2 regions of the Kitasatospora sp. NBC_01302 genome follow, and region 1 is predicted to be linked to the other one. Evidence: riboswitches for the same ligand, from Rfam matches in the RefSeq annotation. Region 1 holds a riboswitch; the other holds the start of a gene.

Region 1 (7,167 bases):
CCTACTACCTGTTCCTGCACGGCTGGATCGACCTGTTCGGCGACTCGCCCACCGCGCTGCGGGTCCCGTCCGCGATCGCGATGGCGATGGCGGCGGGGTGGCTGGCGCTGCTCGGCCGCCGGCTCTTCACGCCCGCCACCGGGCTGCTGGCCGGCCTCCTGCTGGCGGTCCTGCCCGGCGCCGTCCGGTACGGCCAGGAGGCCCGTCCCTACGCCTTCGCGGTGCTGGTCGCCATCGCCTCCACCCACCTGCTCGTCCGCGCCCTGGAGCGCCCCTCGCTGAAGGCATGGGCGGGCTACGCGGCGACCGTCCCGCTGCTCGGCTGGACCCACCTGGTGACCCTCTCGGTGCTGGCCGGCCACCTGGCCGCCGTGCTCACCGGCACCCGCAAGGCCGACCTGGTCCCCCGCTGGGCCTTCACCGCCGCCGTGCTGGCCGGCGGCTCGCTGACGGTCCCGATGGTGCTGCAGGGTCAGGCGCAGAGCGCCCAGATCGCCTGGAACAGGACCGGGCTCACCGACCTCAGGAACTACCCGGACACGCTCTTCCTGTCCTGGCACGTCGGGCTCGCGGTGCTGGCCGTGGGTCTGCTGGGGCTGCTGGCGGCCCGTCGGCACGCCGCCCTGCTCGCGGCCTGGGCGCTGCTGCCGCCGCTGGTGACCTTCGCCACCGCGAGCTGGCTGCACCTCTTCCTCAACCGCTACCTGCTCTTCACCCTGCCGGCCTGGGCGCTGCTGGCCGCCGCCGCGGTCTGCCGCATCGCCGGGCCGCTCACTCGCGAGGCCCGCCCCGCACTGCCGCGCCGGCTGCTCAGCTGGGTGCTGGTCGCCGCCGCGGTCGCCGGACTCGGCTGGACGGCCTGGCCCGGGATCCGGGCGACCCATCAGGACCTTGCGGGCGAGCCGGACTACGACCAGCTCACCCGGATCATGCTGCACGACCAGCAGCCCGGCGACGGCATCGTCTACAGCGGGATCCTGCAGGAGCGGATGTCGATGGCCTACGAGCTGCGCGACGTCAGGACCGCCCCGAAGGATATCCTGCTGCAGAAGTCGGCCGCCGTCACCGGCCTCTACTCGGCCCAGGAGTGCGACGACCCGGACGCCTGCGCGGCCAACACCAACCGGATCTGGCTGGTGTCCACCGGCACCGGAGCCGACCCGCTGGCCGCGCTCCCGCCGCAGACCGCCGAGGTGCTCCGCAGCCAGTTCCAGGCCACCCGGACCGACGCCCTCCCCTGGGTCAAGCTGGTCCTGCTGAGCCGGGTCCACCCCTCCCGCCGGGCCTCGGTGGCGGACGACCTCGGCGACCACAACGTGCAGATGGCGCCTGGCACCAGCTGACATTGCGGCCATCTGGTGTCGGTTTCACCACTCCACGCGACACTACATATGGGGTTGCTCGAAGCGGCTACCACTACATGTATGCTCACTCTCGCTGTCGACGCAGGGGAATCCGGTGGAAGTCCGGGACTGCCCCGCAACGGTGAGCGGCTGCGCCCACGGGTGCCCGCGAGTCCGGTTACCTGCCGACGGTGTGCCACCGGGCTTCCCCGCAGACGCCTTCATGCACAGCTGTACCGTCCGGCCTCGCGGGCAGGCCAGGGTGGATGACGCGCGCCGGAAAGTTTCGGCGTGCTGTTCTGCCCTGCCGCGCGCGCGGGCCACGGACTCCGCCAGTCCGCCGCCGCCACAGGAGAGAGCGCCTTGACCGTCGTTGACTCAGTTACCCTGCCCTCACAGGGTTCTTCCCCCAGCCTCCGGCCTGGCGGTGCCTCCAACGACGCCCAGACCGACCCCGGGGCCGCGCTGCTTCGGCTGCTCACCGACCGAAGCACCGACCTCCCCCAGGTGGACCCCGGCCACGTCGCCGCCGCCGCGCTGCGCGGCCGTCACGCCGGTTCGGACTTCGCCGAACTGCGCGGGCTGGCCGTGGACGCCGCAGCCTCGATGATCGCCGAGGACCCCCAGTACTCGAAGCTGGCCGCCCGCCTGCTCGCCCAGGAGATCGCCGACGAGGCGATCGGCCAGGGCGCCCTGTCCTTCGCCGCCTCGATCGCGGTGGGCCACACCGAGGGCCTGATCGGCGACAGCACCGCCGCCTTCGTGGCCAAGCACGCCGAGGCCCTGGACGCGCTGATCGACACCCGCGGCGACGACCGGTTCGAGTACTTCGGCCTGCGCACCGTGCAGTCCCGCTACCTGCTGCGCCACCCGATCACCCGCAAGGTGATCGAGACCCCGCAGCACTTCCTGCTCCGCGTCGCCTGCGGCCTGGCGGTCGGCGACGACGAGCAGTCGGTGCGCGAGGTGGCCGAGCTCTACGCCCTGATGAGCGCGCTCTCCTACCTGCCCTCCTCGCCCACCCTGTTCAACTCCGGCACCCGTCACCCGCAGATGTCCAGCTGCTACCTGCTGGACTCGCCGCTGGACAACCTGGACTCGATCTACTCCCGGTACGCCCAGATCGCCCGGCTGTCCAAGCACGCCGGCGGCATCGGCCTGTCCTACTCCCGGATCCGCTCGCGCGGCAGCCTGATCCGCGGCACCAACGGCAAGTCCAACGGCATCGTGCCGTTCCTGCGCACCCTGGACTCCTCGGTCGCCGCCGTCAACCAGGGCGGCCGTCGCAAGGGCGCGGCCTGCGTGTACCTGGAGACCTGGCACGCGGACATCGAGGAGTTCCTGGAGCTGCGGGACAACACCGGTGAGGAGGCCCGCCGCACCCACAACCTCAACCTGGCGCACTGGATCCCGGACGAGTTCATGCGCCGGGTCAACGCCAACGCCGACTGGTCGCTCTTCTCCCCCGCCGACGTCCCCGAGCTGGTCGACCTGTGGGGCGCGGAGTTCGACGAGGCGTACCTGAAGGCCGAGGCCCAGGGCAAGGCCGTGCGGACCATCCCGGCCCAGACCCTGTACGCCCGGATGATGCGCACCCTGGCGCAGACCGGCAACGGCTGGATGACCTTCAAGGACGCCTCCAACCGGGCGGCCAACCAGACCGCGCTGCCCGGCCGCACGGTGCACTCCTCCAACCTGTGCACCGAGATCCTGGAGGTCACCGACGACTCCGAGACCGCGGTCTGCAACCTGGGCTCGGTCAACCTCGGTGCCCACGTGGCCGACGGCGCCACCGCCGGCGACCTGCTGAACGCGATGGACTGGGCGCGCCTGGACGCCACCGTGCGCACCGCGGTGACCTTCCTGGACCGCGTGGTGGACATCAACTTCTACCCGACCACCGAGGCCGGCGCCTCCAACTCGCGCTGGCGCCCGGTGGGCCTGGGCGTGATGGGCCTGCAGGACGTCTTCTTCAAGCTGCACCTGGACTTCGACTCCGCCGAGGCCAAGCAGCTCTCCACGCTGATCGCCGAGCGCATCATGCTCACCGCCTACGAGCGCTCCAGCGAGCTGGCCGAGAGCTTCGGGCAGCACCCGGCCTACGCCGAGACCCGCGCCGCCCGCGGCGAGCTGCACATCGACCACTTCGCCACGGCGCCGCACTGGCAGGACCGCTGGGACGCGCTGCGCGCGAAGATCGCCGCCACCGGCCTGCGCAACTCGCTGCTGCTGGCGATCGCCCCGACCGCCACCATCGCCTCGATCGCGGGCGTGTACGAGTGCATCGAGCCGCAGGTCTCCAACCTCTTCAAGCGCGAGACCCTCTCCGGCGAGTTCCTCCAGGTCAACCCCTACCTGGTGCGCGAGCTCAAGGAGTTGGGCGTCTGGGACCAGCAGACCCGCGACGCGCTGCGCGACGCCAACGGCTCGGTCCAGGAGCTGGGCTGGCTGCCCGCCGAGCTGCGCTCGCGCTACCGCACCGCCTGGGAGCTGCCGCAGCGCGCGCTGATCGATCTGGCCGCCGCGCGGCAGCCCTACATCGACCAGAGCCAGTCGCTGAACCTCTTCATGGCCGCACCGACCATCGGCAAGCTCAGCTCGATGTACGCCTACGCGTGGAAGGTGGGTCTGAAGACCACCTACTACCTGCGCTCGCGCCCGGCCACCCGGATCGCCCAGGCCGCCAGCGGCGCCGCCAAGACCGCGGTCCCGGTGCCCTCCCCCACCATGACCGCTGAGGAGCAGGCCGCCGCCATCGCCTGCTCCCTGGAGAACCCCGAGTCCTGCGAGGCCTGCCAGTGACCACCCCCGCGCGCGACAAGATGCTGCTCGACCCCGGCTTCGAGCTGACCCTGCGTCCGATGCGCTACCCGTCGTTCTACGACCGGTACCGCGACGCGATCAAGAACACCTGGACCGTCGAGGAGGTGGACCTGCACTCCGACGTCGCCGACCTCGCCAAGCTGAGCGAGGGCGAGCGGCACATGATCGGCCGTCTGGTCGCCTTCTTCGCCACCGGTGACTCGATCGTCGCCAACAACGTGGTGCTGAGCCTCTACAAGCACATCAACTCGCCCGAGGCGCGGCTCTACCTGTCCCGGCAGCTCTTCGAGGAGGCCGTGCACGTCCAGTTCTACCTGACGCTGCTCGACACCTACCTGCCCGACCCCGAGGACCGCAACGCGGCCTTCGCCGCGGTGGAGAACATCCCCTCCATCCACCAGAAGGCCCAGTTCTGCTTCAAGTACATGAACGCGGTCGACCACATCGACTCGCTGCAGACCAAGGCGGACCGCCGGGCCTTCCTGCTCAACCTGATCTGCTTCGCGGCCTGCGTCGAGGGGCTGTTCTTCTACGGCGCCTTCGCCTACGTGTACTGGTTCCGCAGCCGCGGCCTGCTGCACGGCCTGGCCACCGGCACCAACTGGGTCTTCCGCGACGAGTCCATGCACATGGACTTCGCCTTCTCGGTGGTGGACACGGTCCGCGAGGAGGAGCCCGACCTCTTCGACGACGAGATGGCCAAGCAGGTCACCGAGATGCTGGAGGAGGCCGTCGAGGCCGAGCTCCAGTTCGCCCAGGACCTCTGCGGCGACGGCCTGCCGGGGATGAACACCACCTCCATGCGCGAGTACCTGCAGGCCGTCGCGGACCAGCGGCTGGCCCGCCTCGGGATGCCGATCCGCTACGGCTCGACCAACCCGTTCGGCTTCATGGAGCTGCAGAACGTGCAGGAGCTGACCAACTTCTTCGAGCGCCGGGTCTCCGCGTACCAGGTGGCGGTCGAGGGGTCGGTCGCCTTCGACGACGACTTCTAGGTCGTCCCGGCACCACGAACGCCCCCGGTCGGCAGCGGCCGACCGGGGGCGTTCGCGTTCTCCTGCCGCCGCCTCAGGAGGCGGCCATGTACGTCCCGCTGGACCAGGCCGAGCCACCCGTGGTGGGGCCGCCGCCCGGACGGTAGACGACGAAGTTGCCGTCGTTCTGCAGCGTCGCGTAGGAGCCTGCGGTGTAGGTGTTGCTGGCCCACAGGGCGCCGCCGGTGGACGGGCCGCCGCCGGCGCGGTAGAGGACGAGGTTGCCGTCGGTCTGCATGATCATGAAGGCGTTGGCGTTGCCCCAGCTGCTGGTGGACCACAGCGCCCTGCCGTCACTGTTGCGGTAGATCACCAGGTTGCCGTCCGGCTGCATCACGAGGCTGGTCAGCGTGCCCGCGGTCCAGTGGCCCGCGGTGAGCCAGTTGCCGCCGGTGAAGGTGGAGCCGATCGAGTTGGTGCCGCTGGCCCAGGCCGCGCCGCCCGTGGTGGGGCTGCCACCGGCGCGGTAGACGACGAAGTTGCCGTCGGCCTGGATCATCGCGTAGGAGCCGGCGCCGGCGGTGTAGGTGCCGCTGGACCAGGCCGCCGTTCCGTTGGGCCGGTAGACGACGAGGTTGCCGTCGGCCTGCATCAGCGCGTAGGCACCCGGGTTGCCACTGGTGCCGCTGCTCCACATGAGCGGTCCCTGGTTGCCGCCGAACACGGCGTAGGCGGCCAGGTTGCCGTCGGTCTGCATGACGATCTTCATGCTGGTGCTGGTGATGCTGTTGCCGGGGTCGAGCTGCTGCCCGGGCTGCATGACGTTGCCCGAGGCCTCCGAGTTGACGTTGACGTTGTCCAGGTCGACGCCCCCCGAGTACCCGCCGTAACTCACGTTGACGTCACCGGAGTACTGGTGGACCCGCCGGCCGCCCGGCCAGTAGCCCGCGCTGGCGGCGGTCAGCCCCATCGCGGCGCTGGTGGTGTCCCCGGCCGTGCCCCAGGACGCCGACCACAGCACGTCGGGCATCGAGTACCCGGAGGTGTTGTAGACGCTCGACAGGTCGGCGACCCCGCTGTTGGCGCTGGCGTAGACGCCGGAGCGGTAGTTGGCCGCGTGGATCGCGTCGGTCCACCCGCTGAGGTAGTTGAGCACCTGGCTCTTGTACGTCGCGGAGTCGTAGCTCTCCATGTCGTTGTAGAGCACCGAGCCCGAGGTGAAGCCCAGCGACTGCGCCTGGGTGACCGCGTCGGTGGCGGCGGCGGCGCCCTGCGAGCGGGCGGTGCCGGGGTCGGTGGCGATCGTGGAGGCGTCGGCACCGACGTAGATCGGCAGGAAGGTCCAGCCACCGGCCGCCCGGTCGCTGACCCAGCCGGCCGTCAGGTTCGGCTGGGCGCAGGCGCGCCGGCCCCCGATGTAGATGCCGACCGCGTTGTAGGTGCCGTACCAGGCGTTCATCTGGGCGGCCGAGGGCGCGGTGCAGGCGTCGAAGCCGTTCCCGGAGCCGTTGGTCTGCGGCGCCACCGTGCCCGAGGCGTTCGCGTTCGCCCGCGGCGTGGCCATCAGCGAGCGCGGTGCGCCGGCGGCCGGCTTGTTGGCGCTCCCGGTCACCTTCGCGCCGGCCAGGATGGTGTCCACCTGCTGCGGGCTGTTCCCGTAACTGGCCGTCACCTGCAGCCCGGTGCCGCGCAGCTGGGCCCGCAGCTGGTGGCTGGACGCACCGGCCTTGAGCACGGAGGCGGGCAGCGCGGCGCCGGGCTCGACCACAGGCGCGGCCGGCTGACCGGCCACCGGGGTCGGCGTCGGCTGGATCACCAGGGCCTCGGTCAGGGCGGAGCTGATGTGCGCCGGGCAGTTCTCGTCGGCCCCGGGACTGCCCAGGTAGACGGTGTTCTGGTCGAATCTGACGCAGGCGTTCGGGTTCTGCGCCAGGTCCACGACCTGCCAGGTGCTCGGCACCTGGAGCTGATAGCCCTGGTAGTCCACGGTCCGGGAGCCCGCGGCGTCCGCGGCCTGGGCCCCGGGG
Region 2 (7,167 bases), 5.2 Mb from region 1:
ATGGTGGTGGTCGGCAGCAGCGGCAGGCCGAGCCGGGCGCGCTGGGCGGCGGCCCGCTGCGGGTACGCCTGGGCCCGGCGGGCGTCGGCCTCGGTGACGGCCGCGGTGCGGGCGCGCACGGCCGGGTCCCGGGTGATCGGCGAGGCGGCGCGCGAGGCCAGATCGGCGCGGTTGGCGGACAGTTCGGCGCTGATCGAGCCGGTGCCCTCGCGCAGACCGCGGGCCAGCAGCGCCACCTCGGTGGCCTTCTGCTTGGCGAAGGCCAGCCAGCGCAGGATCTGCGGGTCGACCTCGCGTTCGGCGGCGGCGTCCAGCGGGACGTGCAGCAGCGAGCAGGACGGTGCGACGTCCACGGTACCGGCCAGCCCGAGCAGGGTCGCCAGGGTGGCCAGCGACTTCCCCAGGTCGTTGATCCAGATGTTGCGGCCGTCGACCACACCGGCGACCAGCCGCTTGCCGGGCAGCCCGCCGACGGCGGCGAGGCCGTCCAGGTTGGCGGCGGCGGGCCCGGTGAAGTCCAGGGCCAGGCCCTCCACCGGGGCCTTGGCGAGCACCGGCAGCGCCTCGCCCAGGCGGTCGAAGTAGCTGGCGACCAGCAGCTTCGGCCGGTCGGTCAGGGCACCGAGGTCACGGTAGGCGCGGGCGGCGGCGTTCAGCTCGGCCGGGGTGCGGTCCTGCACCAGCGCGGGCTCGTCCAGTTGCACCCACGCGGCACCGGCGGCGCGCAGCTGCGCCAGCAGGTCGGCGTAGACCGGCAGCAGCCGGTCCAGCAGGGTGATCGGCTGGAAGTCCTCGGCCACCCCGGGCGCCGGCTTGGCCAGCAGCAGGTAGGTGACCGGGCCGACCAGCACCGGGCGGGCGTCGTGGCCGAGCGCCAGCGCCTCGCGCAACTCGGCGACGGCCTTGGCGGGGTTCGCCGCGAAGGTGGTGTCGGGGCCGAGTTCGGGCACCAGGTAGTGGTAGTTGGTGTCGAACCACTTGGTCATCTCCAGCGGCGCGACGTCCTGGGTGCCGCGGGCCATCGCGAAGTACCCGTCCAGCGGGTCGGCGTCGACGGCGGCGCGGTGGCGGGCCGGGATCGCCCCGACGGCGACGGTGGTGTCCAGCACGTGGTCGTAGAGCGAGAAATCACCGGTGGGCACCTGGGCGATACCGGCCTCGGTGAGCTGCCGCCAGTTCTCCCGGCGCAGGTCGGCGGCGGTGGCCAGCAGGGCTTCGGCGGTGACCGTGCCCTTCCAGTAGCCCTCGATCGCCTTCTTGAGCTCCCGGTTACGGCCCTGGCGGGGGTAGCCGTGGACGGTGGAGCGGGTTGCCGTGGCTGCGGACTTCGTGGTCAAGGGACTCTCCTTCGCGAGCCTGTCTCAGGGTTCCCGGCGATGTCACGGGACGCGAAGAGGTGCCGAACCGGGCGGGGCCGCAGACGCCAGAATGCGCCGGACCCGCCTGGTTGTGCACGCCGACCCGCCCACGAGGTCACCGGGATTTCCGCGCGCGAACGGTCGCGTGCGCACAACGGGCAGGTCTTCGGACTCGCGGGCGCGCCCACCCTTGAAGGGCGGACACCTACTGGCCGTCGCTTCCCAGGCCCGAACTCCCGGACCCAGTGCGTATGACGGCGGTCGTTCCCACTCACCGCTGCGGGGCAGTCCCGGATTCCCACCGGGTTCCCTCTTGCGACACCCTGCCTGGCGGACAGGGCGAACCAGTTGCACCGGTCAGCCTATAGCCGATCCACCGGCGAGTCGCGGGTGAATCACTCGACTGCCCACATCGTGGGACGAGCTCGGATCCGCCGCAGGCCTCCCCCGCTTCGCAGGAGCCCGGCCTGCCGGGTGCCGAGGAGCCGGCGGCCGCAAGGCCGTGTGGAAACGCCCTGGTGCCCGGAGCCAGGGGCTGCGGGCACCAGGGCGTTCGATCGGCGCGGGTCAGGGCAGCAGGAGGAGCTTGCCCGTGGTGCGGCGGCTCTGCAGGTCGGCGTGGGCGCGTGCGGCCTCGGCCAGGGGGTAGCGCTGGGCGACGTCGGCCGAGAGGGTTCCGTCGCGCAGCCAGGCGAACACCTCGTGGGCGCGCTCGGCGAGTTCGGCGGGATCGGTGGCGTGGTCGACCAGCGTCGGGCGGGTCAGGAAGAGCGAGCCGCCGGAGCCCAGGTGCTGCGGGTCGAACGGGGGCACGGGGCCGGAGGCCGCGCCGACCAGGACGAAGGTGCCGCGCGGGCGCAGCGCGGCCAGGCCGGTGCGGAAGGTGTCGCGGCCCACGCCGTCGTAGACCACGTCCACGCCCCGGCCACCGGTCAGCTCCCGCACCTGGGAGGCGATCTTGTCGGCCTCCTCGAAGCCGCCCGGCGGCACCACCAGCACGTCGCGCACCCCCGCCGCGGTGGCGGCGGCGGCCTTGGCCTCGCTGGAGACGGTGCCGATCACGTGCACGCCGCGCCGCGAGAGCACCCGGGCCAGCTGCTGGCCCAGGCCGCCGGCCGCCGCCGGGATCAGGGCGCTCTGGCCGGCCTCGGCACGGAAGGTGCTGGTGACCAGGTAGTGCGCCGTCAGGCCCTGGAGCAGGACGGCGGCGGCCGCCTCCTCGCTGATGTCCGCGGGCAGCAGGACGGCGGCGCGCGCGGGCACCACGACCTGCTCGGCGTAGCTGCCGGGCGCGGCCCACCAGGCGACCCGGTCGCCGGGGGCGGTGCCGGTCACCTCGGGGCCGACCGACAGCACCGTGCCGGCGCCCTCGCAGCCGGCCACGAGCGGGGCCTTCAGCGGGCTGCGGCCCTCGCGCTCGTAGACGTCCTTGTAGTTGACCCCGGCGGCGGTGAGCCGGACCACCAGCTCGCCCGGCCCGGGCTGCGGGTCCGGGCGCTCGGCCAGGGCCAGGACCTCGGGGCCGCCGAATTCCTCGACGACGACTGCTCGCATGTCGACCTCTCGTCGGACAGTTCAGAAGATGGATCGGAAGATGGATCGGAAGATGGTTGAGCGTGTGGGAAACGGCAGCTGACCCGGCGTTATTCCACGTGCTTGTCGGCCGCGTTCAGCGCCTCGTCCAGGATCTCCAGCCCCTGGCGCGCCTCGTCGTCGGTGATGGTGCACGGCGGCACCAGGTGGATCCGGTTGTAGTTGTACACCGGCCACATGCCGCGCTCCTTGCACGCGGCGACGACCTCGTCGACCGGGCCGGTCTGGCCCGCCCCGGCGGCGTAGGGCACCAGCATCTCGCGGGTCTCGCGGTTGCGGACCAGCTCGACGGCCCAGAAGACGCCGAGCCCGCGCACCTCGCCGATGCTGGGGTGGCGCTCGGCCAGCTCGCGCAGGCCGGGACCGAGCACGTCCTCGCCGATCCGGGCGGCGTTCTCGACGATGCCCTCCTCCTTCATCGCCGTGATGGCGGCGACGGCGGCGGCACAGGCCAGCGGGTGGCCTGAGTAGGTCAGGCCGCCGGGGTAGACGACCTCGCGGAACGTCTCGTGGATCGCGTCGGAGACGAGCACGCCACCGAGCGGCACGTAGCCGGAGTTGACGCCCTTGGCGAAGGTGATCAGGTCGGGGGTGACACCCCAGTGGTCGATGGCGAACCACGCGCCGGTGCGCCCGAAGCCGGACATCACCTCGTCGGCGATCATCACGATGCCGTACTTGTCGCACAGCGCGCGCACGCCGGCCAGGTAGCCGGGCGGCGGGACCAGGATGCCGGCGGTGCCCACGACGCTCTCCAGCATGATCGCGGCGATCGTCGTGGGGCCCTCGAACTCGATCACCTGCGCCAGGTGCGCCAGCGCGCGGGCGCTCTCCTCGGCCTCGGTGGTGGCGTGGAAGTGCGAACGGTACAGGTAGGGGCCGAAGAAGTGCGCGACGTTGCCGGCGGCACTGCCCGAGCGCTCGTTGGGCCAGCGGCGCGGGTCGCCGGTGAGGCTGATCGCGGTGGAGGTGCCGCCGTGGTACGAGCGGTAGGCGGAGAGCACCTTGGGGCGGCCGGTGTGCATCCGGGCCATCCGCACGGCGTGCTCGTTGGCGTCGGCGCCGCCGTTGGTGAAGAAGACGTGGCCGAGGTCGCCGGGGGCCAGCTCGGTGATCAGGCGGGCCGCCTCGCCGCGCTTGTCGTTGGCGAAGGTGGAGGCGATCATGCAGATCCGGTCGGCCTGCTCCTTGATCGCCGCGACCACCTTGGGGTGCGCGTGGCCGATGTTGAGGTTGATGAACTGGGAGGAGAAGTCGAGGTAGCGCTTGCCCTCGTAGTCCCAGAAGTGCCGCCCGGCGGCGCCCGCCACCGGGATCGGGTTGACGGCGCCCTGGGCGGCCCAGTTGTGGAACAGGTGCGCGCGGTCGTCGGCGAAGACCCGGCGGCCCTCCTCCGGGTCGGGGGCGGGAAGCTGCACGGCGGGCTCGTGAGTGGTCATCAAAACCTCTGCGGGTTCTCGGACCGCGTGTAGTGCGGTGTACGGGTGTGGAAACGGTCCTCGTGGTCGAGGAAGTAGCGGATGTCGGCGGTGGCCGCCTCGAACGGGGAGCGCTCGGGCGTCCCGGGCGGCTCGCTCAGCAGCGCGGCGTGCCGGCGCAGCACGGCCGTGGAGAACGGCAGCGCGCCGGCGTCGGCGTAGCGGATGGCGCCGGAGCGGTCGCGGCGCGGCACGACCTGCGCGTGGGCGTGGATGCTGGCGCTGAAGGGGATGTCCAGGCGCCCGGCGGCGAAGGCGGCCTCGATCGCGGGGATCAACTCGCCCTCGGCGAGCACCGGGTCGACGAGTTCGGCGACCTCGCGTTCGATCCAGTGCTGCTCCTCGGCCACCCGGTCCTCGTCGATCCGCACGAAGTCGAGCAGCTCGCCGGCGCCGAGCGCGGCGCCCCGGATGCCGTCGGCGTTCGCCTCGGCCTCGGGGATGCCGTAGGCCTCCTGGTGGGTCTTGTTGATCACCTTGGCGGCGCCGCCGAGCCGGGCGAGCAGGCCGCCCTGCACGATCAGCAGCTCGGCGTAGGAGCGGGTGCGCGGGAAGACGCCCATGAACTCGTGCAGCACCGGGTAGACCTCGACGGCCGGGTCCAGGTAGCGGGCGGCCAGTGTGCGCACGGCGCGCAGCGCGGCCACGTCCTGGTGGGTCTCGCCGCCCTGCGGGTAGGCGATCGACAGGCAGCGCACGCCCTCGCGGGCCGCGGCCACCGCCTCCAGCACGGTGACGGCCAGGCTGACCGAGGGTGGCACCAGCACCGCGGTCAGGGTGCCGAAGAGCTCGCGGTCGATCACCACGCCCGCCTCGGCGAGCACCCCGCACAGCGCGTCGACCTGCTGCCAGGCGCGCAGCGAGTGGCCGAGCGGGACGTTCTTGGAGTAGGGCAGGTTGTAGCCGATCCCGCCGCCCTCGTAGGAGGTGAGGCCGGCGGCGAGGGCGACGGCGAACAGCTCGCGCCCGTCCGGCGAGCCGTGCCGGACCTCCAGCGGGACGCCCACCGCGTCGGCCAGTTCGCGCCCGCGCTGCCAGCCGTGCGCCACCAGCGGGTAGCCGTTGAGGTCGCCGGGGTCGCGGGCGAGCGTCTCGGCGGCGGTGTCGAAGTGCCGCAGCCGGGTGTGCGAGTCGATGGTGACCGACAGCACGCCCGGTCCGGCCGGCTCCAGGGCGCGCAGCAGGTCCAGCATCTGCTGGTGGCCGCCGACGCCGCAGCGCGGCTGCACCACCGGGCGCCCGGCCGCCCGGGCGGCGCGCAGCACCTCCACCACCGGGCGCCGGGTGCGCAGGTGCGCCACCGTTTCGGCCCAGTCGGGCAGTTCGGCGGCGACCTGGTCGTCGAGGTGCAGGCCGTGCAGGTCAGCCATGCTGCAACTCGGCCGCCCGGGCGGCGTGCACCATGTCGAGCAGCAGGATCAGGCCGCTCGCGTCGTCCAGCAGGTGGTCCACGCCCAGGTCGAGCAGGCGCTGCCGGTCGGTGTCGGCCTTGCGGCTGCCGACCGACAGGTTGCCGCCGACGACGACCGGGCAGCGCAGCCGCCCGGCGGCGCGCAGCCCGGGCAGGGTGCGCAGGTCCTGGTGGGCGTGGCCGTTGAGGGTGCCGATCAGCACGGCCTCGGCCTCGGGGTGGCGGTCGTGGGCGTCGGCGAAGTCGGCCAGCGGGGTGCACACGCCGAGGTTGACCACGGTGAAGCCGTGGGCCCGCAACTGCATGGCGATCAGCTGGTTGGCCACGGCGTGCGCGTCGCTCTCGGCCACGCCCAGGATGACCAGGCGGTCCATCGACCCGTCAGCGGTGTTCATCAGGAGTGCCCTTTCGGTGGGAACGGTCCGGGTGCGGCGGCGCTCGGTCCGCCAAGGCGGCGGTCAGTCCTCGAAGGCGGCGAACAGTTCGCGGTGGTTGACCTCGGCCAGGCGGTCGGGGTGGTACTCCTCGGGGTCGGCGTGGCGCAGCGAGTCGAAGACCAGGTCGATGGCGGCCACCAGGCCCCAGACGTGGTGGTAGGCCGGCCACCCGGGGTGCCCGCGCCGGTGGTCGTCCTCGCGGGCGAACAGGTAGTTGGCCCAGTCCCGGCTCATCGGGGCGCGGTGGTGGAAGTCGTGCACCACGGTGTCGCCGGTGAGCACCAGGTAGCGGGCGGGGAAGTGCACCAGCAGCATCCGGCCGCCCCACCGGGCCCAGGCCGCCGCCCGGCGCACCGGCGGCAGGCCGGGCGGCGGGGCCGCCTCGCCGATGAAGATCGCGTTGGTCAGGGCGGCGAAGTAGTCCCGGCCGCGGCGCACCGGCTCGTCGGGGGCGGGGAAGGTGTGCTTGACGCAGAGCCGGAAGGTGTTGCTGACCTGGTAGAGCACGGTCATCGGGACGACCCAGGCGACCAGCAGGAGGACCCACAGGTGCAGCAGGGTCGCCAGCCCCGCCACCGCGACCCACCCGAGGGCGGTGCCGGTGCGCCAGGCCGGCTCGGCGGAGTGGAAGTAGGAGCGGATCCTGGCGGTCAGGAAGCGCGCGTGGAAGACCGGGGAGACGGTCTTGAGCAGCGTGCGGCGCCACATCTCGCGCCGGCTCATCCCCGGGCGCAGTCCTAGGCTGACCAGGAACGCCTGCACGGTGGGATCGCGCAGCGTCATGTGGTGCACGGCATGGTGGTCGGAGACGTGCTCGGTGCTGTAGCGGCCGAAGTCCTGGATCACCAGCAGCGCGGCGATCGTGCGGCCGAGCAGCACGTCGCGGCGCT

Evidence for each region. Region 1 has a riboswitch for cobalamin ahead of OG294_RS25510 (ribonucleoside-diphosphate reductase subunit alpha). Riboswitches for the same ligand answer to the same signal wherever they lie in the genome.
Region 2: linked by a shared signal. The riboswitch ahead of metE (5-methyltetrahydropteroyltriglutamate--homocysteine S-methyltransferase) and the one ahead of OG294_RS25510 (ribonucleoside-diphosphate reductase subunit alpha) in region 1 are both predicted to bind cobalamin.

The regions. Positions count from the first base shown of each region.
Region 1 covers NZ_CP108404.1:5,805,160-5,812,326, reverse strand. The annotation lists gene OG294_RS25515 (glycosyltransferase family 39 protein) at 1-1,343, shown strand, start outside; cobalamin riboswitch at 1,419-1,547, shown strand; gene OG294_RS25510 (ribonucleoside-diphosphate reductase subunit alpha) at 1,809-4,145, shown strand; gene OG294_RS25505 (ribonucleotide-diphosphate reductase subunit beta) at 4,166-5,161, shown strand; gene OG294_RS25500 (glycoside hydrolase domain-containing protein) at 5,235-7,167, opposite strand, start outside.
Region 2 covers NZ_CP108404.1:588,424-595,590, forward strand. The annotation lists gene metE (5-methyltetrahydropteroyltriglutamate--homocysteine S-methyltransferase) at 1-1,337, opposite strand, end outside; cobalamin riboswitch at 1,499-1,722, opposite strand; gene OG294_RS02835 (quinone oxidoreductase family protein) at 1,926-2,912, opposite strand; gene OG294_RS02840 (aspartate aminotransferase family protein) at 3,002-4,390, opposite strand; gene OG294_RS02845 (methylaspartate mutase) at 4,390-5,799, opposite strand; gene OG294_RS02850 (cobalamin-dependent protein) at 5,792-6,235, opposite strand; gene OG294_RS02855 (fatty acid desaturase) at 6,299-7,167, opposite strand, start outside.